DNA from 4 places in the Acidovorax sp. GW821-FHT09A11 genome. Region 2 is predicted to be linked to each of the others. Evidence: predicted binding sites of a transcription regulator. Region 2 holds the regulator's gene; each other region holds the start of a gene.
What was found. Region 2 encodes sigma-54, which starts transcription at its own class of promoters, with help from an activator protein. Its sites were predicted from a motif close to TGGCANGNAANCTGCTTT; they were not measured.
Positions count from the first base shown of each region.

Region 1 (5,288 bases), on a different contig from region 2:
CCAGGACTGCTTGCTAAAGCGATCCCCACCAGGTTGCTGGTAATTGGCGCATCGCCTAGCCATCTTGTGGCAATCGATATCGGCATCCACCAGAGGAAAAGACACCACCCTGCCAACCAGGCCTGCCATGGTCGGGAAAAAAGGCTAAGGAAAATCGATGCCAAAATTATGCATTTGATAAGTCGTTCTTGCAGATCGACAATGTAGGCCGTGGGATAAATTGATTTTTCCCAAGGAATGGTATTCGGGATGTTCAGCACAATGACTATGCCAAGAAATACCCACCATGCATAAGTCGATTGACTACTTTTTTTAAGTGGTTTGAGCACGGTCTTGATCGCTCAATTTAGAAGCCGCCTGCATTTGCATAGCCGATGATCTTCGCTTCGGCATCCAGGAGAACAATCCAGTCATCTAGCGATTTTGAGCTTACTAGCGGCAGATAGTAAACATCATGGAGGGGATGCAGAGTCTTTTTCACTGCGGTGTCAATAGCAGCCTGTGAGGCTGGGGAGGAACTTGACCGCAACTCTGCCAGTTTTCGAAAGCGTTGCTTGATCTTGGGTTTGCTGCTTTCATAGGATTGCCACCAATCAGGACGAGCGCTTGGCTCCACTCCTTGGATTGACATTTCGATGCTCTTGATGGCTTCTTCTCCATCCTCGGGTTCTCGGGTACCCATCGGTACCGGCCCAAGCCAAGACAGCGCCTGACCTTGTTGCCGCAGGGTCTTCTGATCGATCTGCGCAGCGGATACCACCACAAATCTGTCGATCTCAAATGCTAGAACTACGGGGCGTGCTTCGCTGATGGCGTGCAGCCCGTACGCCAATGCAGCCAGTTGAATGGTGGCGATCAGGCACAGGTCGAGCAGCAATTCTCGTCGTGATTTTTTTGGATTGAAAACAACGGCCGTCAGCAAGGGGCCGCAGACCACGTCCGCACTGACCAGTATCCAGAAGAGATGCTGCCCGCCGGCCACATCACGATAAGGAAATGCAAACCACACGCCCAAGACGATGGCAGCCACGATTGCGGCAACCACCATGCTCAGTCCCAAATGAATGAGGAACGCCTTGATGGCGACGCGTAGACGGGAGCGGGTGATCATGAGATTGGTTTTCAAAAAAGAAAAAGCCCATCTACGATGGGCCTTGTTGGTCAATAAATCCTCCGCAAGCAGAGGAAATATTTAACTCTTGCAATTATCGGCACTGGGCAGGCGCGAACTTTGCAAGAACTGTACCGGCTGCATCCACCGTGATGCCGCGGCTCGTGGCAGAACTGGAGGTGGTGGCGGAGCAGCCCCAATCCAGAGAACCCGAACGCCCGGCCGAAACAGCAGCAAAAGCGGTTTCACCGGCTCCAGCCGAACCAGAGCGAATCCATGGGGTCAGGGTGATAGTGACGTTGGCAGCGTTGAGGCCGACCTGTGTGTCATGGTAGGTAATCGTGATCATGGGGTTTGCCGTCTGTGGGTCGCCCGCATTGGCTGGTGCGCCCGCGAACAAGATGCTGTTCACAAACTTCGAGTTGGCACCGGTGCTGCCAGCTTGAAGATTCCAGGTCCGCGTCACATTACCCATGTCAATGAGGGATGAAACACCCTCAGAAGCCAAAGTGGCCTTCATGGGTTCAACGAGGCCCAAGCCTTCCGTGATACGCGTGCGCACGGTGTAGTCCTGATAAGCAGGCAGCGCCACGGCAGCCAAAATACCAATAATGGCCACCACGATCATCAGTTCGATCAGGGTGAACCCCTTTTGTGCAAAACGCTTCATACATTTCTCCTTGGAGTAGGGTGAGAACGGCACCCGCAGAGGATGCCTACGGGTTGCGTTGAGATCAGCAGCTTTCGTGCCAGCGCGATTTCGCGGTATCGGCTTGCAAAAATGGCAACCAGGCGCGCTCAAAGGTCAGCCCATTGTCAAGTGGGCGAAATTTGGTCTAGGCGCGACAATTTTGTAATGCAAAAGTGTTGCGCATGTTCACACATACAGTACCGGCACAGTTTGTAGGTCGATGATTCGAAACGCCCCTTGCTCCAGCGCGTTGACCTCGCACATGATGAGTCCGCTTTCCTGGGGCTTGGCGTGTGTGATGTAGATGGGGAAGTGGGCTTGTGGCGTCAGGGCGAGAAGCTCTTGTGCCAGGGTGTTGGGGGATAGGTGCTGGCTTTTGCGCGCCAGCGCCTGCTCGCGGTTGCTGAAGGCGGTTTCGATGAACAGGGCCGCCACCCCTCCCCTGGATTGATGCAGGGCATTCACTCGGTCCCAGAAGCCTGGCGTCTGCCCTTCGGTGTCGCCGCTGTACACCCACCAGCCGGTCGCGCCGCGTACGGCGTAGCCCACGGCTGGTACGCTGTGGCGGGCGGGGAGCACTTCGAGCGTGGTGCCCGCCACGTTCAGCAGGTCGCCAATGGCCAGGGGCTGTAGTCGCAGGAACGGTGTCTTCGCGGTCGGGATGCGGGTGAAATCCGGCCAGATGACGTTGTTGAAGATGTGCTGGCGCAGCGCGTTCAGGGTCTCGGGCAACGCGTACACTTCAACGGGACGGGTGCGTCGGGAAGAGACGGCGTCCAGCATGAGCGGCAGCGCGGCGATATGGTCCAAGTGAGAATGGGTCAGGAACACATGGTCTATAGCCTGCATCTCGTCCAGTGTGAGGTCGCCCACACCCGTGCCTGCATCCACAAGGATGTGCTTGCCTAGCAGGAAGGATGTGGTGCGGCAGCCCTGGGCGATGGCACCCGAGCAGCCAAGCACGCGAACTTGCAAAGGAGCGGAGGGGTTATTTGCTGTCAAAGTTGGTGGTGCCGTCCCAATGGGAATCGTAGGGTAACACTGCTCTACTCTCGACGCGCTGGGCATATAGGGCGTGCAGCGTTGCATTGCACTCTGGCTGCGCAGCCAGATGCTGAAGCAGTTCCTGGCATTCGGCCCAGTTTTGGGCGCGATAGGCGACCAGTAGTTGCTCCCAGAGAGTCTTGGGCGCCTGCGCCCCATGGCTCCACGGGGAGTAGATGCCGACGGCTTGCGCCTTGCCCTTGACCCGCACGAGGTCTAATTCCTGCCAATTGTGATTTGTGGCTTGGGCGCGGGTGGTTTCACTGGCCACGATTTCGATGCCGTAGGTTTTCGACAGGCCCTCCAGGCGCGACCCCAGGTTCACTGCGTCACCGATCACGGTGTAACTGCGGCGGATGTCCGAGCCCATATCCCCCACGCACATCATGCCGGTGTTCAGCCCGATGCCAATGCCAATGAGCGGCAGGCCGCGAGCCTTGTGCTCTTGGTTAATCTGCCGCACGGCTTCCGTTATTCCGAGTGCGGCAGTGACCGCCAGATCCGCGTGGTCGGGCGTGTGCACCGGAGCCCCCCAGAAGGCCATGACGCAGTCGCCCATGTATTTGTCGATCGTGCCGCGCTGGCTGCGGATGGTCTGTGTCAAGCGGCTGAACACATCGTTGAGCAAAGCCTGGAGCTGCAGCGGCTCCATGGTTTCAGACATGGCGGTGAAGCCGCGCATATCGCAGAACATGACGGTCAGCTCCTGGTTGCTGGCCTGCATGCTGTATTTGTCGGGCTGCTTGATCATCTCGTCCACCAGTTCCGGCGGCACATACGTGCCAAACAGCGCAGCCAGTTCCCGCTTGGAGCGGCTTTCCACAAAGTAGCCGTAGACCATGTTCAGGGCGAATGCGAACACCGCCATCACCACCACGGTAGCCAATGGCATGGCCAGGCCATGGGCGAGGTAGAGCCAGAGATTGAGCACGGCAAGGACTGAGACGGTCCCAAGGCTGAGCAAGACCGCGGAGGTCGCCGAAAGCGCTGGCAGCGCCCCCGCCAGCAAAAGGCCTGCGATGAGCAGCTGCACGGCATCAAAGCCCACGGCGTAGTCTGGCCGCACGATGCTTTTCCCGTCCAGAAAGGCCGAGAGCATGTTGGCGTGCGTCTCCACGCCTGGGTAGGTGCGGCCCACCGGGGTCACGCGCAGGTCCAGCAATCCTGGTGTAGTTGAGCCCACCAGCACCAGCTGGTTTTGCAGGTTGTGGGGTGGGAGTTTGCCCTCCAGGACATCGGAGGCGGAAATATACCGAAAGGACCCTCCACCGACATCCCCCGGGCCGCGAAAGGGGATGAGGGTTGCGAGCTGGGCGTCCACGGGCAATGCCAGCGCGCGGCCATCCTGGCGCAGCACGACGCTCTGCAGCGTGTCGTATCCGCCTTCAGGGAGGAGGCTGGCAAAGCCGGGGTGCACTTCCGGCATGCCAAGCACCGTGCGAAACATCGCCAGCGCGAGGGATTCGTAGTACTTCCCCTGGTGCTCCGCAAGCAGGGGGAGGGAGCGGACGACGCCATCGTCATCGGTGATGGAGTTGAAAAAGCCTGCGGTGGGCACGGCGCTGGCGAGTTCTTCGATATTGCTGCCATAACCGCCCCAGGAAGTAGCTTTCAGCGGCAGCCCGCGCAGTCGATCCGGGGGGAGCGCTGGCGCGGGCAACACGCCTTTTGTCCTTCCGTCCCGGTCGCTGGTGAGGTAGTAGCCCAGAACCGCCGGCCGCCCCTGGAGCGACCGGGCGAAGAGCGCGTCATAGTCGAGCGCCGGGGCCAGGCGCGCGAGTTGTTCCTTGAACCCTGCCTGGGCCCGCAAGGGGCCCCGGGCCAGCTGCTCGAGGCTGGAGAGTCCCGAGCTTCCGTCGGCCTCCGCAAAGAGGACGTCGAAACCCACGACCGCCACCTGCTGGCGCTCGAACAATTCACGGCTCAGGGTGGCGAGCTTGTCCCGCCCCCAGGGCCAATGCCCCACCCGCTCCAGGCTTTTCTCGTCGATGTCGACGATGACGATGCGCTCGTCCAGCGTGCGCGGCATGGTGGCGCGCAGCCGGGTGTCGTAGATGATGTTTTCCAGCCGCTCCAGGACCTGGAGATGAAGAACGCCTGCAATGTGCAGCAGCGCAAATACCAGCGGAATCAACGTGACCGCCATGCGCCGCCCATGGCGCCAGAACAGGTGCAAGACGGGATTGCGCACGAATTCCAGGGGCAGTGGGCCGGAATGAGCCGCCTATGGGGCTGCTGCAGTCCGGCGGTGGCGGTCAGCTCTGTTCGAACTGCATTTCCGTGCCGGCCAGTTCGAGCCGGTCACCGTTCTTGAGCGGCACGGGCGATGTTCCGATGGAGGCGCCGTTGAGCAACGGCATGTCGGGACCTTCCACATGGGCCAGCACGAATCCTTGATGGCGCTTGGTGATGGAGGCAACCGCCACGCCGGGCTTGCCAATG
Region 1 is NZ_JBWKPS010000012.1:99,546-104,833, forward strand. Features, by position in the region: gene AC07PV_RS22535 (phosphoethanolamine transferase) at 1-329, opposite strand, end outside; gene tfpZ (TfpX/TfpZ family type IV pilin accessory protein) at 347-1,111, opposite strand; gene AC07PV_RS22545 (pilin) at 1,206-1,781, opposite strand; gene AC07PV_RS22550 (3',5'-cyclic-nucleotide phosphodiesterase) at 1,989-2,777, opposite strand; gene AC07PV_RS22555 (CHASE2 domain-containing protein) at 2,791-4,992, opposite strand; gene AC07PV_RS22560 (FHA domain-containing protein) at 5,102-5,288, opposite strand, start outside.
Region 1: a site for sigma-54 is predicted at 1,846-1,863, ahead of AC07PV_RS22545 (pilin). Genes of this name have one in related genera too.

Region 2 (5,288 bases):
GTTTTCTTTGTCCGCCGCCTCGGCGGTTGCCGCTTCCGCCCTGACGCTGCCAGTGGCCACCCCCGCGCTGGCCCAGGCCCGCCAGTTCAAGGAGGGCAAGGACTTCAAGCGGCTGGACAAGCCCGTGGCGCCCGATGCGCCCGCCGGCAAGGTCGATGTGATCGAATTCTTCTGGTACAGCTGCCCCCACTGCCACGCCTTCGAGCCCACGCTCGACGCATGGGTGAAGAGCGCCCCCAAGGACATGAGCATCCGCCGCATGCCCGTGGCCTTCAATGCCAGCTTCGTGCCGCAGCAAAAGCTCTACTACACGCTCGAAGGCATGGGCAAGCTCGACGCGCTGCACGCCAAGGTGTTCCGCGCCATCCATGTGGAAAAGCAGAAGCTGGCCAAGGACGACGAAATCCTGGCCTGGGTGACCCAGCAGGGGGTCGATGCCGCCAAGTTCAAGGAGGTCTACGGCTCCTTCACCGTGTCCAACCAGGTGCGCCGTGCGTCGCAGCTGCAGGACGCGTATGGCGTGGAAGGCGTGCCTTCCATGGGCGTGGCCGGCAAGTACTACACCGATGGCACCATGGCCGGCAACATGCAGAACGTGCTGCAGGTGGTGGAGCACCTGGCCGCCACGGCGAAAAAGGGGTGACGCCTCCTTGAAGGAAGCGTGGCCCTCGTGAGCCGCCTTCCTGCCAAGGGGAACGCACCCGGCGGCCCGGCAGCGCCGGCTCCACGGGTGCAGGCGTCGGCTTCCAAGCGCCGACGGCCTCGGATGTCCCAAGAAGAAGCCCGCGGATGCGGGCTTTTTTCATGGCGCGCGCCGTGGGGTGGCTACAATGACCTGCAAGATTCGTGCCCTATGAACTACCGCATCCTCCCCCACCTCCTGCTTGTCGCCCTGGCCTGCCATCTGGGCGCGGCGCACGCCGAAAAGGCCGACCGCGCCAAGCCCATGAACATCGAGGCCGACGCCTTGCGACACGATGAGCTCAAGCAGACCAGCGTGTTCTCGGGCCGCGTGGTCATGACCAAGGGCTCCATCGTGCTGCGCGGCGCGCGGCTGGACGTGCGCCAGGACGCCGACGGCTACCAGTACGGCGTGGTCACGGCCGAGGCGGGCAAGCGGGCCTTCTTCCGCCAGAAGCGCGATACCGTGGCCGGCGCGCCGGACGAGTTCATCGAAGGCGAGAGCGAAGTCATCGAGTACGACGGCAAGGCCGACAACGTGCGCTTCATCACCCGCGCCGAACTGCGCCGCTACCGCGGGGCGGTCCTCAGCGACGAGATCACCGGCGCCGTGATCGTCTACAACAACCTCACCGATGTGTTCACCGTGGACGGCAAGCGCACCCCCGCGACCAATGCGGCGGGCGATGCGCCCGCGCCCGGCAGCCGGGTGCGGGCGGTGCTCGCGCCCAAGGACCCGCCCGCCGGTACCGCCGCGCCGGAGGCCGCGCCCCCGGCATCGGCGCCGGTGCTGCGCCCCAGCAACAGCCTTGGCGGCGGCTCCAAGTGAGCGCGCAGCCCGTCAGCCCCGGTCCTGACACCCAGGCGGGCAGCCGCCTGGAGGTGCAGCACCTGGCCAAGTCGTATGGCAGCCGCAAGGTCGTCAAGGATGTGTCGCTGGTCGTGCAAAAGGGCGAGGTCGTGGGCCTGCTGGGGCCCAACGGCGCGGGCAAGACCACCTCGTTCTACATGATCGTGGGCCTGGTGCGCAGCGACGCGGGCGACATCCGCATCGACGGCCATTCGGTGGCCCACATGCCCATCCACCGCCGCTCGCGGCTGGGGCTGTCCTACCTGCCGCAGGAAGCCTCCATCTTCCGCAAGCTCACGGTCGAAGAGAACGTGCGCGCGGTGCTGGAGCTGCAGCGCGCGGACGACGACGGCAAGCCGCTGTCGCGCGAGGCCATCGAAGAGCGTCTCACGGCCTTGCTCCAGGAGCTGCGCGTGGACCACCTGCGGGCCTCGCCCGCCATGGCCCTGTCGGGCGGCGAGCGCCGCCGCGTCGAGATCGCCCGCGCGCTGGCCACGCAGCCGCGCTTCATCCTGCTGGACGAGCCCTTTGCGGGCATCGACCCCATCGCCGTGATCGAGATCCAGCGCATCATCGGTTTTCTCAAGGCGCGCGGCATCGGCGTGCTCATCACCGACCACAACGTGCGCGAGACGCTGGGCATCTGCGACCACGCCTTCATCATCAGCGATGGCCAGGTGCTGGCCCAGGGCACGCCGTCCGAGATCGTGGACAACGCCGAAGTGCGCCGGGTGTACCTGGGCGAACATTTCCGCATGTAGACATGGCCTCCACGCTTGTCACTTCGTGTACTGCGCTGCCCCCCGAGGGGGCCTTCGCGCCTTGGGGCGGCCCGGCGGCGCGGTACGGTGCCCCCACGCTCCCCGCTGCGCGTGGTTCGCTGCCCCCCGAGGGGGCGTTCGCGCCTTGGGGCGGCCCGGCGGCGCGGTACGGTACCCCCACGCTCCCCGCTGCGCGTGGTTCGCTGCCCCCCGAGGGGGCGTTCGCGCCTTGGGGCGGCCCGGCGGCGCTCAATCAATGAAACCTGGACTCTCGCTGCGCGTCTCGCAGCATCTTGCATTGACCCCCCAGCTTCAGCAGTCCATCCGGCTGCTGCAGTTGTCCACGCTGGAACTCTCGCAGGAAGTCGAGCAGATGCTTGACGAAAACCCGTTCCTCGAACGCAACGCCGACGAGGCGCCGCGCGAGGAGTTTGGCCTGGAAGCCGCCGATACGCCGGCCCAGGCCGACGACTACAGCGCGGATGATGCTATTTTTTCAGGAGCTACCAGCGCAAGCAGTACCAGCGCTGAGGCTCAAAATGATGCTGAAACTCCGAGCGCGGGCGCCGACGAGCCCGACTGGAGCGGCGACGGCACGGTGGAGATGGCGCCCAACGACGCCGAGTGGGGCGGCGACGCCCCCGCCCGCAACCGCAACGACGCCGAAGGCGACGAGGCCGACGCCACCGAGCTGGCCCGCACGCACGAATCGCTGACCGCCTTTTTGCACCGACAGGCGCTGGCGCTGCGCCTGTCCGAGATCGACCGCGCCGCGCTGCGCTTCCTGATCGAATCGCTCAACGACGACGGCTACCTGGAGGATCCGCTCGAAGAGCTGGCCATCAGCCTGGCCGGGCCCGACGACCTGGAGCAGATCGAGGAACTGGTGCACCGCTTCACCGTGGCACAGCGGCTGCTGCAGAGCCTGGAGCCCGTGGGCGTGGGCGCGCGCGGCCTGGCCGAGTGCCTGACGCTGCAGCTCAAGGCGCTGGCCGCCGACGAGGACAGCGACATCGACCCCGACACCGTGCAGACCGCGCTGCGCGTGTGCCAGCAGCCGCTGGAGATGCTGGCGCGGCGCGACGTGCGCCGCCTCACGCAGGCCTGCGGCGACAGCGAGGAGCGCACCCGCGCCGCCATGGCGCTGATCGCCCGGCTGGAGCCGCGCCCGGGGCGCCGCTTCGCCGACGTGGAGCGCAACATCATCATCCCCGACGTGATCGTGCGCAAGGCCGGGCGCGCCAATGGCCGCGACGGGCAGCACAACTTCATCGTGCAGCTCAACCCCGACGTGATGCCGCGCCTGCGCGTGCACGACATCTATGCCGGCGCCCTGCGCGGCCACAAGGGCGGCGAGGGCCACCAGGGCATGCAGCAGCGCCTGCAGGAGGCGCGCTGGTTCATCAAGAACATCCAGCAGCGCTTTGACACCATCCTGCGCGTCTCGCGCGCCATCGTGGAGCGGCAGAAGAACTTCTTCACCCACGGCGAACTCGCCATGCGCCCGCTGGTGCTGCGCGACATCGCCGACGAGCTGGGCCTGCACGAGTCCACCATCAGCCGCGTGACCACGGCCAAGTACATGGCCACGCCCATCGGCACCTACGAGCTCAAGTACTTCTTCGGCTCGGGCCTGGGCACCGAGACCGGCGGCAATGCGTCGAGCACCGCCGTGCGCGCCCTCATCAAGCAGTTCGTGGCCGCCGAGAGCCCGACCAAGCCGCTGTCCGACAGCCAGATCGCCGAGATGCTCAAGGAGCAGGGCATCGAGTGCGCGCGCCGCACCGTCGCCAAGTACCGCGAGGCGCTCAAGATCGCGCCGGCGAATCTGCGCAAGGCGCTGTAGGCGCCTTGCGAGCGCGTGCACGGCGCATGCGCCTGGTGGCCCGTTTTTCCGCTCCGTTGCCGTCTTTCCCTCTCACTTCGCCACCCCGTCCATGGCCCGCATCGTCTTCGACCTTCCCGCGCACTTCGGTTTCGCCACCGAAATGCAGATCTACATCAGCCACGTCAACCAGGGCGGGCACCTGGACAACGCGCAGCTGCTGAGCCTCGTGTCCGAGGCCCGGGTGCGGTTTTTCCAGTCACTCGGCTACCCCGAGGCCGACGTGGGCGGGCTGTCCATCGTGGTCGGAGACATCGTGGCGCAGTACAAGTCCGAGGGGTTCCACGGCGAGACCATGCGCGTGGAGATGGCGCCTGCGGACTTCAACCGCTATGGGTTCGACCTGGTCTTTTGCATGACCGAGAAGACCTCGGGCCGCGAGGTGGCGCGCGGCAAGATCGGCATCGTTTTCATCGGCAAGGCCGGCCGCAAGGTGGCGCCGATCCCGGACTCCATCCGCCAGTTGCTGCTGGCCCGTGCCGGCACGCCGGATTCACACGCACTTTCCGAGCGCGTATCCTCACCATCGTCATGAACCAACTCCAACTTTTTCTCCCCTGCGCCGCCGGTGTGGAGGGCTTCCTGGCCGACGAGGTGCATGGCATCACCGGCCTCACGGGGCAGGATCTGCTGGTGGGCCGGGGCGGCGTGCTGCTGCGCGCCTCGTGGCGCGACGCGCTGCTGCTGAACCTGCACAGCCGCCTGGCCCAGCGCGTGCTGGTGCAGCTGGCGCACCGCCCGTACCGCTCCGAGAACGACCTCTACGCCGCCGCCAGCGACGTGGCCTGGGAAATCTGGTTCACCACGCGCCAGACCTTCAAGGTCGAGGTGACCGCCCAGCACAGCCCGCTGCAGAGCCTCAATTTCGCGGGGCTCAAGGTCAAGGACGCGGTGGCCGACCGCTTTCGCGCCAAGAGCGGCGTGCGCCCCGACGTGAACACGCAGTGGCCCGACGTGCGCATCCACCTGCACCTGACCACCGACGAAGCCACCATCTACATCGACACCTCGGGCGAGCCGCTGTTCAAGCGCGGCTGGCGCGAGGACAAGGGCGACGCCCCGCTGAAGGAGACCCTGGCCGCTGCCATGATCGCCGCCAGCGGCTGGGACC
Region 2 is NZ_JBWKPS010000007.1:219,166-224,453, reverse strand. Features, by position in the region: gene AC07PV_RS19015 (thiol:disulfide interchange protein DsbA/DsbL) at 1-643, shown strand, start outside; gene lptA (lipopolysaccharide transport periplasmic protein LptA) at 854-1,510, shown strand; gene lptB (LPS export ABC transporter ATP-binding protein) at 1,507-2,292, shown strand; gene AC07PV_RS19000 (RNA polymerase factor sigma-54) at 2,549-4,138, shown strand; gene AC07PV_RS18995 (acyl-CoA thioesterase) at 4,230-4,712, shown strand; gene AC07PV_RS18990 (THUMP domain-containing class I SAM-dependent RNA methyltransferase) at 4,709-5,288, shown strand, end outside.

Region 3 (5,288 bases), on a different contig from region 2:
CCCGCCGCCGCGCACGTCGAAGGTCTCGGCCACGCGCTGGGCATGCTGGCGCGCGGCGCCGCGCTTGACCCAGAAGGCCCGGAACCAGGGGTGGGCGAACCAGTGGCTGCGCAGGCGTTCGGACACGGCGTTCTCCCACACCGGCAGGTCGCCCACCACGCCCACGGCATGGCGGTCCTCGGGGATGCGGGCCACGCCCTGGTCCACCACCCAAGCCGGGCGGGCCTGCAGCGGCGTGCCGAGCAGCGTCACCTGGCCTGCGGTGGCGGCGCGCACGCCGCACAGCACATCGGCCAGCGCCACCTGGCCATTGCCCGAGACACCGGCGATGGCGACGATCTCGCCGGCGTTCAGGGTGAGCGATACGCCCTGCAGCCGATCACGACCCGTGGATGCCGTGGATACGTTGGCCAGCGCGCACACCGGCGCACCCACGCTTCGGGCGGGGCGGCGTTCGCTGGCCTCGATGGCATGGCCCACCATCCACTGCGCGAGCTGGCCTTGCGTGGTGCCCTGCGCGGGCGCCTCGGCCACGAGCTTGCCCTGGCGCAGCACGGCCACGCGGTGCGAGACGCGCAGCACCTCGGCCAGCTTGTGGCTGATGAAGATGATGGACAGGCCCTGCACCACCATCTGCGCGAGCGTGTCGAACAGCGCTTCGCTTTCCTGCGGCGTGAGCACGGCGGTGGGCTCGTCCAGGATGAGGATGCGCGCGCCCCGGTACAGCGCCTTGAGGATCTCCACGCGCTGGCGCTCGCCGACCGAGAGGCCGCCCACCAGCGCCTCGGGCCGCACGGGCAGGCCGAACTGGCGGGACACCGCCAGCAGGCGCTCGCGCGCACCCGCGCGCCGTGAGAAGGGCTGCCACAAGGGTTCGGTGCCCAGCAGCACGTTGTCCAGCACCGTGAGGTTGTCGGCCAGGGTGAAATGCTGGTGCACCATGCCGATGCCCGCCGCCAGCGCCGCGCGTGGCTGGCCGGGCGGCAGCGGCTGGCCGAAGACCTCGATGTGGCCCGCGTCGGCCACGTAGTGGCCGAACAGGATGGACATCAGCGTGGACTTGCCCGCCCCGTTCTCCCCCAGCAGTGCCAGCACCTCGCCGCGCTGCAGCGCAAGGCTGATGCCGTCGTTGGCCACCAGCTTGCCGAAGCGTTTGGTGATGCCCTGCAGGCGCAGGACGGGGCCGGAGGGGTCCGTCATTTCCAGTTCGAGAGAAAGGCCTGCAGCACCTTGGCGGAGTTGGCCGCCGCCAGGCCCATGAAGGTGCCCATTTCATTCTCGCCTTCGCCACCACCGGCCAGATCGCTCAGCGAGCGAAAGGCGATGTAGGGCACGCCGTTGCTGTGGGCCACCATGGCGGTGGCGGCGGTCTCCATGTCGAGCACATTGGCCTCGAAGGTCTTGAACGCGTACTCGCGGAAAGCCTTGTTGTCCACGAAGGCCTGGCCCGACACGCCGTTGCCGCCCACCACGAGCTGCGGGCGCTGTTTCAGGCAGGTGCTGGCCAGGCAATGCGCCAGGCCCACGTCCTGCAGGCCGCGCGCGGTGGCCAGCATTTGGGGGTCCGCCTCAAACCAGAACTGTTTGGTGATGCCGGGCTTGGCCGCCGACCTCACCTCGACCGGGCGCGGATGCATCATGCCGAAGGCGGGCATCGTCAGCTCGCTTTTCATCCACGCGGGGGCGCTGTACTGGCCGGGCTGGTCTTCACGCGCCATCAGCCATTCCATGTACTGGCCCCACTGCGCGGGCACGGTCACGTCCCCAATGTGCAGGCCGGGGTTCACGCCGCCGGCGATGCCGGAAAAGACGATGTGGCTCACGTTGAAGCGGTCCAGCACCAATTGCGTGTTCATGGCCGCGTTGGTCATGCTGATGCCCGACAGGAACACCACCACGGGCTTGCCCGAGAGCGTGCCGGTGGTGAATTCCACGCCGTTGACGCTGTGCCTGGCGGGCTGCTGCACCTGCGGCAGCAGCACCGTCAGCTCGGGTGCAAAGGCCGAGATGACGGCGATGCGCGGCGTGCTGTCCAGCCGTGCCGCCTGGCCCGGCGCGACCGCGGCGCATCCCGCCACCAGCGTGGCCAGGGCCAGGGCGCCCAGCAGGCGCATGCACCGCGCGGCCAGGGCGGTTGTCTCGGGGCGGTGGGAAAGCGGTGCGGGCATGGCGTTCCTTGTCGGGAAAAAGAAGAAAAGGAAAAATCGTACAGCGCAGCGCACGGCGGCGCAGGCCACAGCGCAGCCGGTGCCCGCGCGCCGGGGTGCCTACCTGGCCGTGGACTTGGGCTGGCTGTCGTCCACCTTCACGCTGAACTTGCCGGCCAGGATGTCGGCCTCCTTGGCCTTGACCTTGGCCACGATGTCGGCGGGCACCTTCTTCTCGAACGTGCCCAGCGGCGCCAATTCAGAGCCCTTGTGCTTCATCATCGAGTAGGGGCCGTAGTCCTCGGCCGTGAACTTGCCGTCCTTGACCAGCTTGAGGGCGCGTTCGATGCTGGGCTCCATGTGCCACAGCGCGGAGGCGACCACGGTGTCGGGGTACTTGTCCTGGGTGTTGATCACGTTGCCGATGGCCAGCTTGCCCTTCTCCTTGGCCGCGTCGGACACGCCAAAGCGCTCGGCATAGAGCACGTCGGCGCCCTTGTCGATCATGGCGAAGGTGGCTTCCTTGGCCTTGGGCGGGTCGAACCAGCTGTTGATGAAGGTGATGGTGAACTCGACCTTGGGGTTGGTCTCCTTCGCGCCGGCCATGAAGGCGTGCATCAGGCGGTTGACCTCGGGAATGGGGAAGCCGCCGACCATGCCGATCTTGTTCGTCTTGGTCATGCCGCCCGCGACCATGCCGGACAGGTAGGCGGGCTCCTGGATGTAGTTGTCGAACACGCTGAAATTGGGCGCCTGCGGCTTGCCCGAGGAGCCCAGCAGGAACGAGGTCTTGGGGAAGTCCTTGGCCACCTTGCGGGCGGCGGTCTCCACCGCGAAGGCCTCGCCCACGATGAGCTGGTTGCCGCCGGTGGCGTACTCGCGCATCACGCGCTCGTAGTCGGCGTTGGAGACGTTCTCGCTGGCCTTGTATTCGATCTCGCCGCGCGCTTCGGCGGCCTTCAGGGCCTTGTGGATGCGGCTCACCCACTGCTGCTCGTAGGGCACCGTGTAGATCGCCGCGACCTTGAGCTTGGACTGCGCGTGGGCCAGAGAGGGCGCCAGGCCCATGGCGGCCGAAAGGGCCATGGAAGTGCAGAGCAGGCGTCCGGTGAAGATGCGGCGAGTGGTCATGGTGGGGTCCTTCAGACAGGCAAACAAGGAGGAATGGGTGTCAGCAGCCAAGCAAGGAGCGCGCCAATGGGCAGCCGCCCGGTGGCACGAGGCCGGAGGCAAGTCTGCCAGAGGAAAGCCACCAGTTGGTAAAAAAATGACGCGCCAAAAAAACCACCGGAGGGCCTGGCCCCGCGGTGGCTGGTTCGCGATGGCGTGCCGTGCGCCTACTTGGTGCCGAAGATCCGGTCCCCCGCATCCCCCAGCCCCGGCAGGATGTAGCCGTGGTCGTTCAGTTCGCGGTCGATGGCGGCGGTGAAGATCGGCACGTCGGGGTGGGCCTTCTGCAGCGTGGCCACGCCTTCGGGGGCGGCCAGCAGGCACACGAACTTGATGGAGCGGGGGTTGAGCTTTTTCAGGCGGTCCACGCAGGCGGCGGCCGAGTTGCCGGTGGCCAGCATGGGGTCCACCACGATGATGTCGCGCTCGTCCATTTCGGACGGCATCTTGAAGTAGTACTCCACCGGCTGCAGCGTGGCCGGGTCGCGGTACAGCCCGATGTGGCCCACGCGGGCGCCGGGCACCACGTTGAGCATGCCGTCGAGGAAGCCGTTGCCCGCGCGCAGGATCGAGACCAGTACCAGCTTCTTGCCGTCGATCACCTGGCCGGTCATGGTCTCCAGCGGGGTTTCGATCTGCACCTCCTGCAGGGGCATGTCGCGCGTGACTTCGTACGCCATGAGCGTGCTGAGCTCGCCCAGCAGGCGGCGAAAGCTGTTGGTGCTGGCGTCCTTCTTGCGCATCAGCGTGAGCTTGTGCTGGACGAGGGGGTGGTTGATGACGGTGACGTTGCTCATGGCTGGGCCTGTGTTTTGGGGGATGGAAAGAGGCGCGCCTGCATTTTTACCTGACAGAGGCGCTGGCGGCAGGCACTGTCAGGGTTGCGGGCTGCCGTGCTGCCGTGCTGCCGTGCTGCCGTGTGGCTGGCCGTGGCGGGCCGCTGGCGTCGCCCTCTGGGGCTGGCGGCGGCGCGGCGCATGGGTGAGTCTAATCCGACAGGAACCGCGCATAGCGCGCCAGGTCCACATTGCCGCCGCTGATGATGACGCCCACCCGTTCGCCCTGCAGCAGCTTGCCGCCGTCATCGACACCCGAGAACGCGTGCGCGCCCGCATAGGCAAGGGCGCCCGTGGGCTCCACCACGATCTTCATGCGCTCCGCGAAGAAGCGCAGGGACTGCATGAGCTGGGCGTCGCTCACGCTCAGGATGTCTTCCACCCGCTCGCGGATGATGGGAAAGGTGAGCTCGCCCAGCGCCTGGGTCTGCGCGCCATCGGCGATGGTGTGCGGCGTCGGGATGCGCACGATCTGCCCCGCCCGCAGCGACTGCTGGCCGTCGTTGCCGTTTTCGGGCTCCACGCCGATCACGCGGCAGCGCGGTGCCAGGGCGCCCGCGGCCAGCAGGCTGCCTGCCAGCAGGCCCCCGCCGCCCACGCACACGAACAGGTAGTCGAGGTCGGGCACTTCTTCAAAAAGCTCCAGCGCCGCGGTGCCCTGGCCCGCGATGACGTGGGGATGGTCGAACGGAGGCACCAGCGTCATGCCGCGCTCCAGCGCCAGGCGGCGGCTGATGGCCTCGCGGTCCTCGGTGTAGCGGTCGTAGGTGACGACCTGGGCTCCATAGGCGCGCGTGGCCGCCATCTTGGAGGCGGGCGCGTCTTCGGGCATGACGATGGCGACGGGCATGTCCAGCAGGCGGGCCGACAGCGCGATCGCCTGCGCATGGTTGCCGGCCGAGAAAGCCAGCACGCCGCGTTCGCGCTGCTCGTCGGTGAACTGGGCGAGCGTGTTGAAGGCGCCGCGGAACTTGAACGCGCCCGTGCGCTGCAGGTTCTCGCATTTGAAGAAGAGCTGGGCGCCCAGCATTTCGTCGGCGGTGGTGGAGCGCAGCACCGGCGTGCGGTGCGCGATGCCCTTGAGCCGGTGCGCGGCGGCGGCCACGTCGTCGTAGGTGGGCGGGGTCAGACTGGG
Region 3 is NZ_JBWKPS010000001.1:376,040-381,327, forward strand. Features, by position in the region: gene AC07PV_RS01755 (ABC transporter ATP-binding protein) at 1-1,200, opposite strand, end outside; gene AC07PV_RS01760 (5'-methylthioadenosine/S-adenosylhomocysteine nucleosidase) at 1,197-2,168, opposite strand; gene AC07PV_RS01765 (BMP family protein) at 2,268-3,278, opposite strand; gene upp (uracil phosphoribosyltransferase) at 3,485-4,114, opposite strand; gene AC07PV_RS01775 (threo-3-hydroxy-L-aspartate ammonia-lyase) at 4,305-5,288, opposite strand, start outside.
Region 3: a site for sigma-54 is predicted at 3,327-3,344, ahead of AC07PV_RS01765 (BMP family protein). Genes of this name have one in related genera too.

Region 4 (5,288 bases), on a different contig from region 2:
CGGGCGCGGCAGCTTGAAGGCCGCCGGATCGCCCTGCTCGGCCAGGCGTGACAGCGCCGGCCCTCCCGGGTAGCCCAGGCCCATGAGCTTGGCCGACTTGTCGAAGGCCTCGCCCGCCGCGTCGTCGATGGTCTCGCCCAGTATCTCGTAGCGGCCCACGCCGTCCACCCGCATGAGCTGGGTGTGGCCGCCGGAGACCAGCAGGGCCACGAAGGGGAACTCGGGCGGGTCCGCGCTCAGGAAGGGCGAGAGCAGGTGCCCCTCCAGGTGGTGCACGCCCAGCACCGGCTTGTCCAGCGCCGCGCCCAGCGCGCAGGCCACGCCAGCCCCCACCAGCAGGGCACCCGCCAGGCCCGGGCCGCGCGTGTAAGCGACCACGTCCACATCCGCCAGCGTCTGGCCGGACTCGGTCAACACTTGCGTGGCCAGCGGCAGCACGCGGCGGATGTGGTCGCGGCTGGCCAGCTCGGGCACCACGCCACCATAGGCCTGGTGCATCTCGATCTGGCTGTGCAGGGCGTGGGACAGCAGGGTGGGAACGGCATCGCCCGTGGAGCGCACCAGCGCCACGCCGGTCTCGTCGCACGAGGATTCAATTCCGAGGATCAACAGACTCATGCCCCGAGTGTAAAACCCGGGCTCGCGGGGGGCCTGATGCAAAAACCCCTGCCGGCGGTGGCCGGCAGGGGTCGTGCATCCCCAGGGTCACAGGCCGCGCCTACCAGCGGTCCGAGCGCATGCGCAGCTCCCAGCTGCCGCTGCGCAGTTCGTACACGCCCACCGCGCCGTAGCGCTGCTCGCCCTTGTCATCCCAGGTCATCGTGCCGATCACGGGCGCGTAGCCGTTGATGCCGTGCATGGCCTTGGTGATGTCCTTGGGGTCCGCGGACTTGGCCTTCTGGATGGCAGCCGACAGCACGTACATGCTGTCGTAGCTGTAGTGCCCGCCGTACGCGGGCGGCTTCTTGTAGGCATCGATGTACTTTTCCAGGAAGGGCTTGCCCGTGGAAAACTCCTTGGCTTCCAGCACGGGCGAGGTGGCATAGACGCCCTCGACGATGCCGGCCCCCTTGGTCATGTCGGTGGTCTTGATGGTGTCGCCGCCCAGCAGGCTCACCTTGGTGTGCCCCACCTTGCGCAGTGCTTCCAGCAGCGCCAGCGCCTGGAAGTCATTGAGGGTGGAGACGATCACCTCCACCTTCGCGGCCTTGAGTTCGCCGGCCAGTTCGTCGAATGCCGTGGTCTTGTCGTCGAAGGACTTGCGCACCACCACCTCTTTCTTCTCGGCCTTGAGCTGCGCGGCGGCCCCGTCGGCCAGGCCCTTGCCGTAGGGCGTGCCATCGTCCAGCGCGGCATAGCGCGCGGCGCCCAGCTGGGTGGCGGCAAACGAGCCGATGGCGCGCGCCTGCAGCGTGTCGTTGCCCACCATGCGGAAGGTGGTGGAAAAACCCAGCTGCGTGAACTTGGGGTTGGTGGAGATGGCGATCTGCGCGATGTCCTTGGCCGCGTAGATGGGCGCGGTCTCGATGCTCACGCCCGAATTCAGGTGCCCGATGACGGCCACCACGCCGGCATCCACCAGCTGTTGGGCCACCGTCTTGCCGGTGGCCGCGTCGGCCTTGTCGTCCACCGCCACCACCTCCAGCGTCACCCGCTTGCCGTCCACGGTGTAGCCGCCCTTGTTCAGTTCGGCCACGGCCAGGTTCACGCCATTGAGCAAGTCCTGCCCGAGGGCGCCCAGGGGGCCGCTCAAGGGCTGCGCCACGCCGATCTTGATGGTGTCGGGCACCTTGCCGCACCCGGACAGGAGCAGCAGCGCCATGGACGCGGCGGTGGTCAAGGCCAGCCCGGCGGCGAAACGGCGCCGGTCAATATGCTTGTTCATGCGGAATCCTCATCAATATGTCAATGTGACCAGATGTATATGCGACGACGGAGGAAAGGCGCTATCGGGTATGCCCTGCCAATCGGCAAACTATTAGCAAGTTTCAGACCCTGCAAGGCAAGGCCCTTGCCGGAACCGGGCGCCTGCCCGGGGCGCACCGCTTCGGCGCACCAATTTGTGGCGTAAAAATTGCTTATGCTCCGGGGTATGAACGAGTCTCTGCGCATCGTGGTGGTGGCCCCGGACCTGGCCATTGCCGACCCCGACGACGAACACGCCGTGCTGCAGGCGGAGCGTTCGCGGGCGCTGCGCATCGGGCTGCTGGAGAACAATTTCAACCTGATCGCCACGCTGCCCGCGGATGTGTTCCTGAGCGAGCGGATCGCCCAGCTGCAGCCCGACCTGATCATCGTGGACGCCGAGAGCGAGGCCCGCGACGCGCTGGAACACGTGGTGGTGGCCACGCGCGACGAACGCCGCCCCATCGTGATGTTCACCAACGACGAGGACACCTCGCACGTCAAGGACGCGGTGGCCGCGGGCGTGTCGGCCTACATCGTGGCCGGCCTCGCGCCCCAGCGCATCCGCCCCATCCTGGACGTGGCGATGGCGCGCTTCCAGCACGAGCAGGCGCTGCGCGCCGAGCTCGCCGATGCCAAGACCGAGCTCAAGGACCGCAAGACCATCGACCGCGCCAAGGGCCTGCTCATGCAGCGCCAGGGCCTGACCGAGCAGGCCGCGTACGAGAAACTGCGCAAGACCGCCATGGACAAGGGCCTCAAGCTCGTGGATGTGGCCCAGCGCATGCTCGACGTGATGGACCTGCTCGGGTAAGCAGGTCCTCCTGAGGCGCTGCGCGCATCGGTGCAGCCGCCAGAGGCCGCCCGCTCCTGGGGACGTCCAGACTGCGCGGGCAGTCTTGGAGCCTCGGCCCCTGGCCCCTCCTCTCGAATCGCTGCCCGGCTCGGGAAAGGGGACGATCCCCTCGCTGTGGAGCGGTCCTTGCCCGGCATCCCCGGCCTGGGCCACGCCCAGGTCCACCGGCTTCTCCCGGATGGTGCGCCGCACAAAGGCAGTGCGGCATTCACCGCGCGCACCACCTCCGCGCGTTTGCAGGTCAAAAAGGCCCCCAGCGCTTGATCCATTTGCGCAAGCAGCTATTAATTCAATAGCAAACCATGCGCCGAACTGATGCGGAGCCCGTGCGGCAAGGCCTGGCACGCCACTTGCATTAACCCCTGCGAGACCAATGGCGGTCTCACCCCCACACAGCACGGGCCCAAAGGCGGGCCGGTGCTGGGCGAGCCCTTCATCGGGTATCGCCATGGACAGAGGCGTCCCTCACCGACCGGTGCTGCATGTATGCAGGCTGCTCGGGAGGACGCCTTTTTTGTTTTCAACGCTATGAGGAAGTGCCCCATGACCGATCTGCTCAAAACCAGCCTCAACCGCCGCACCGTGCTGCAGGCCGCCACCGTGGGCGCCGTCGGCGTCAGCCCCGCGCTGCGTGCGCTGGTGCACGCCCAGGGCTCGGACGCGCCGGAGAAGAAGGAAGTCAAGATCGGCTTCATCCCGCTGACCGACTGCGCCAGCGTGGTGATGGCCTCGGTGCTCGGCATCGACAAGAAGTACGGCGTGACCATCATCCCCACCAAGGAAGCCTCCTGGGCCGGTGTGCGCGACAAGCTGGTCAACGGCGAACTCGACTTCGCCCACGTGCTGTACGGCCTGGTCTACGGCGTGCACCTGGGCCTGGCCGGGCCCAAGAAGGACATGGCCGTGCTGATGAACCTGAACCACAACGGGCAGGCCATCACGCTGTCCAAGAAGCTCGCCGACAAGGGCGCCGTCAATGGCGCGGGCCTGGCCAAGCTGATGGCCAGCGAGAAGCGCGAGTACACCTTCGCACAGACCTTCCCCACCGGCACGCACGCCATGTGGCTGTACTACTGGCTGGCGGCCAACGGCATCAACCCGATGAAGGATGCCAAGGTCATCACCGTGCCCCCGCCACAGATGGTGGCCAACATGCGCGTGGGCAACATGGACGGCTTCTGCGTGGGCGAGCCCTGGAACCACCGCGCCATCATGGACGGCATCGGCGTGACGGCCACGACCACGCAGGACATCTGGAAGGACCACCCCGAGAAGGTGCTGGGCACCACGTCCGAATTCGTGCAGAAGTACCCCAACACGGCCCGTGCCGTGACGGCCGCCATCCTGGAGGCCAGCAAGTGGATCGACGAAGGCCTGGCCAACAAGAACAAGATGGCCGAGACCATTGCCGGCAAGGCCTACGTGAACACGGGCGTCGATGCCATCAACCAGCGCATCCTGGGCCGCTACCAGGACGGCATGGGCAAGACCTGGGACGACCCCAACCACATGAAGTTCTTCAACGAGGGCACGGTGAACTTCCCCTACCTCACGGACGGCATGTGGTTCCTCACGCAGCACAAGCGCTGGGGCCTGGTCAAGGACCACCCCGACTACCTGAACGTGGCCAAGGCCGTGAACCGCATCGACGTCTACAAGCAGGCGGCCGCCGCTTCCAAGACGCCGCTGCCCAAGAGCGAAATGCGTACGAGCAAGTTCATGGACGGCGTGGTGTGGGACGGCAAGGACCCCGCCAAGTACGCCGACAGCTTCAAGATCAAGGCGTAAGCGCCCTGCCCCGTCCACCCTGCACAGGAGAACACCATGGTCAGTGCCGTCTTTCACTCCCCGCTGGATGCAGCCCCCGTGGTTGCACAGAACGCTATGAATAATGTAGCTAGCAGCGCTTCGCCCGCAAGCGCCAGAAGCCAAAAGCAGTCAAAAACGGCAATGGTGGCAAGCCCTGCGCCCACGGCACCTGCAGCCCCCGCCGGTCGCGACTGGGCGGCGCTGTCGCGCGGCTTCTGGATGGCGGTGCTGCCGCCGCTGTGTGGCCTGGGCTTGCTGGTGGGTCTGTGGGCCGTGGTGTCAGCCACCACGGGCAACAGCATTCCCGGCCCGGTGGAAACCTGGAAGCAGGCGCTGGAAATCTTCAGCAACCCGTTCTACCGCAACGGTCCCAACGACCAGGGCGTGGGCTGGAACGTGCTGATGTCGCTCGAACGCGTGGCCGTGGGCTTTGGCATGGCGGCGCTGGTGGGCATTCCGGCGGGCTTCGTGATCGGGCGCTTCAACTTCCTGTCGCGCATGTTCAACCCGCTCATCAGCCTGCTGCGCCCGGTGTCTCCATTGGCCTGGCTACCGATCGGCCTCCTGGTGTTCAAGGGTGCCAACCCGGCCGCCATCTGGACGATCTTCATCTGCTCCATCTGGCCCATGATCATCAACACCGCCGTGGGCGTGCAGCGTGTGCCGCAGGACTACATGAACGTGGCCCGCGTGCTCAACCTGTCGGAGTGGAAGATCG
Region 4 is NZ_JBWKPS010000002.1:706,352-711,639, forward strand. Features, by position in the region: gene tsaD (tRNA (adenosine(37)-N6)-threonylcarbamoyltransferase complex transferase subunit TsaD) at 1-618, opposite strand, end outside; gene AC07PV_RS07360 (branched-chain amino acid ABC transporter substrate-binding protein) at 719-1,885, opposite strand; gene AC07PV_RS07365 (ANTAR domain-containing response regulator) at 2,093-2,719, shown strand; gene AC07PV_RS07370 (CmpA/NrtA family ABC transporter substrate-binding protein) at 3,305-4,549, shown strand; gene ntrB (nitrate ABC transporter permease) at 4,586-5,288, shown strand, end outside.
Region 4: a site for sigma-54 is predicted at 3,101-3,118, ahead of AC07PV_RS07370 (CmpA/NrtA family ABC transporter substrate-binding protein). Genes of this name have one in related genera too.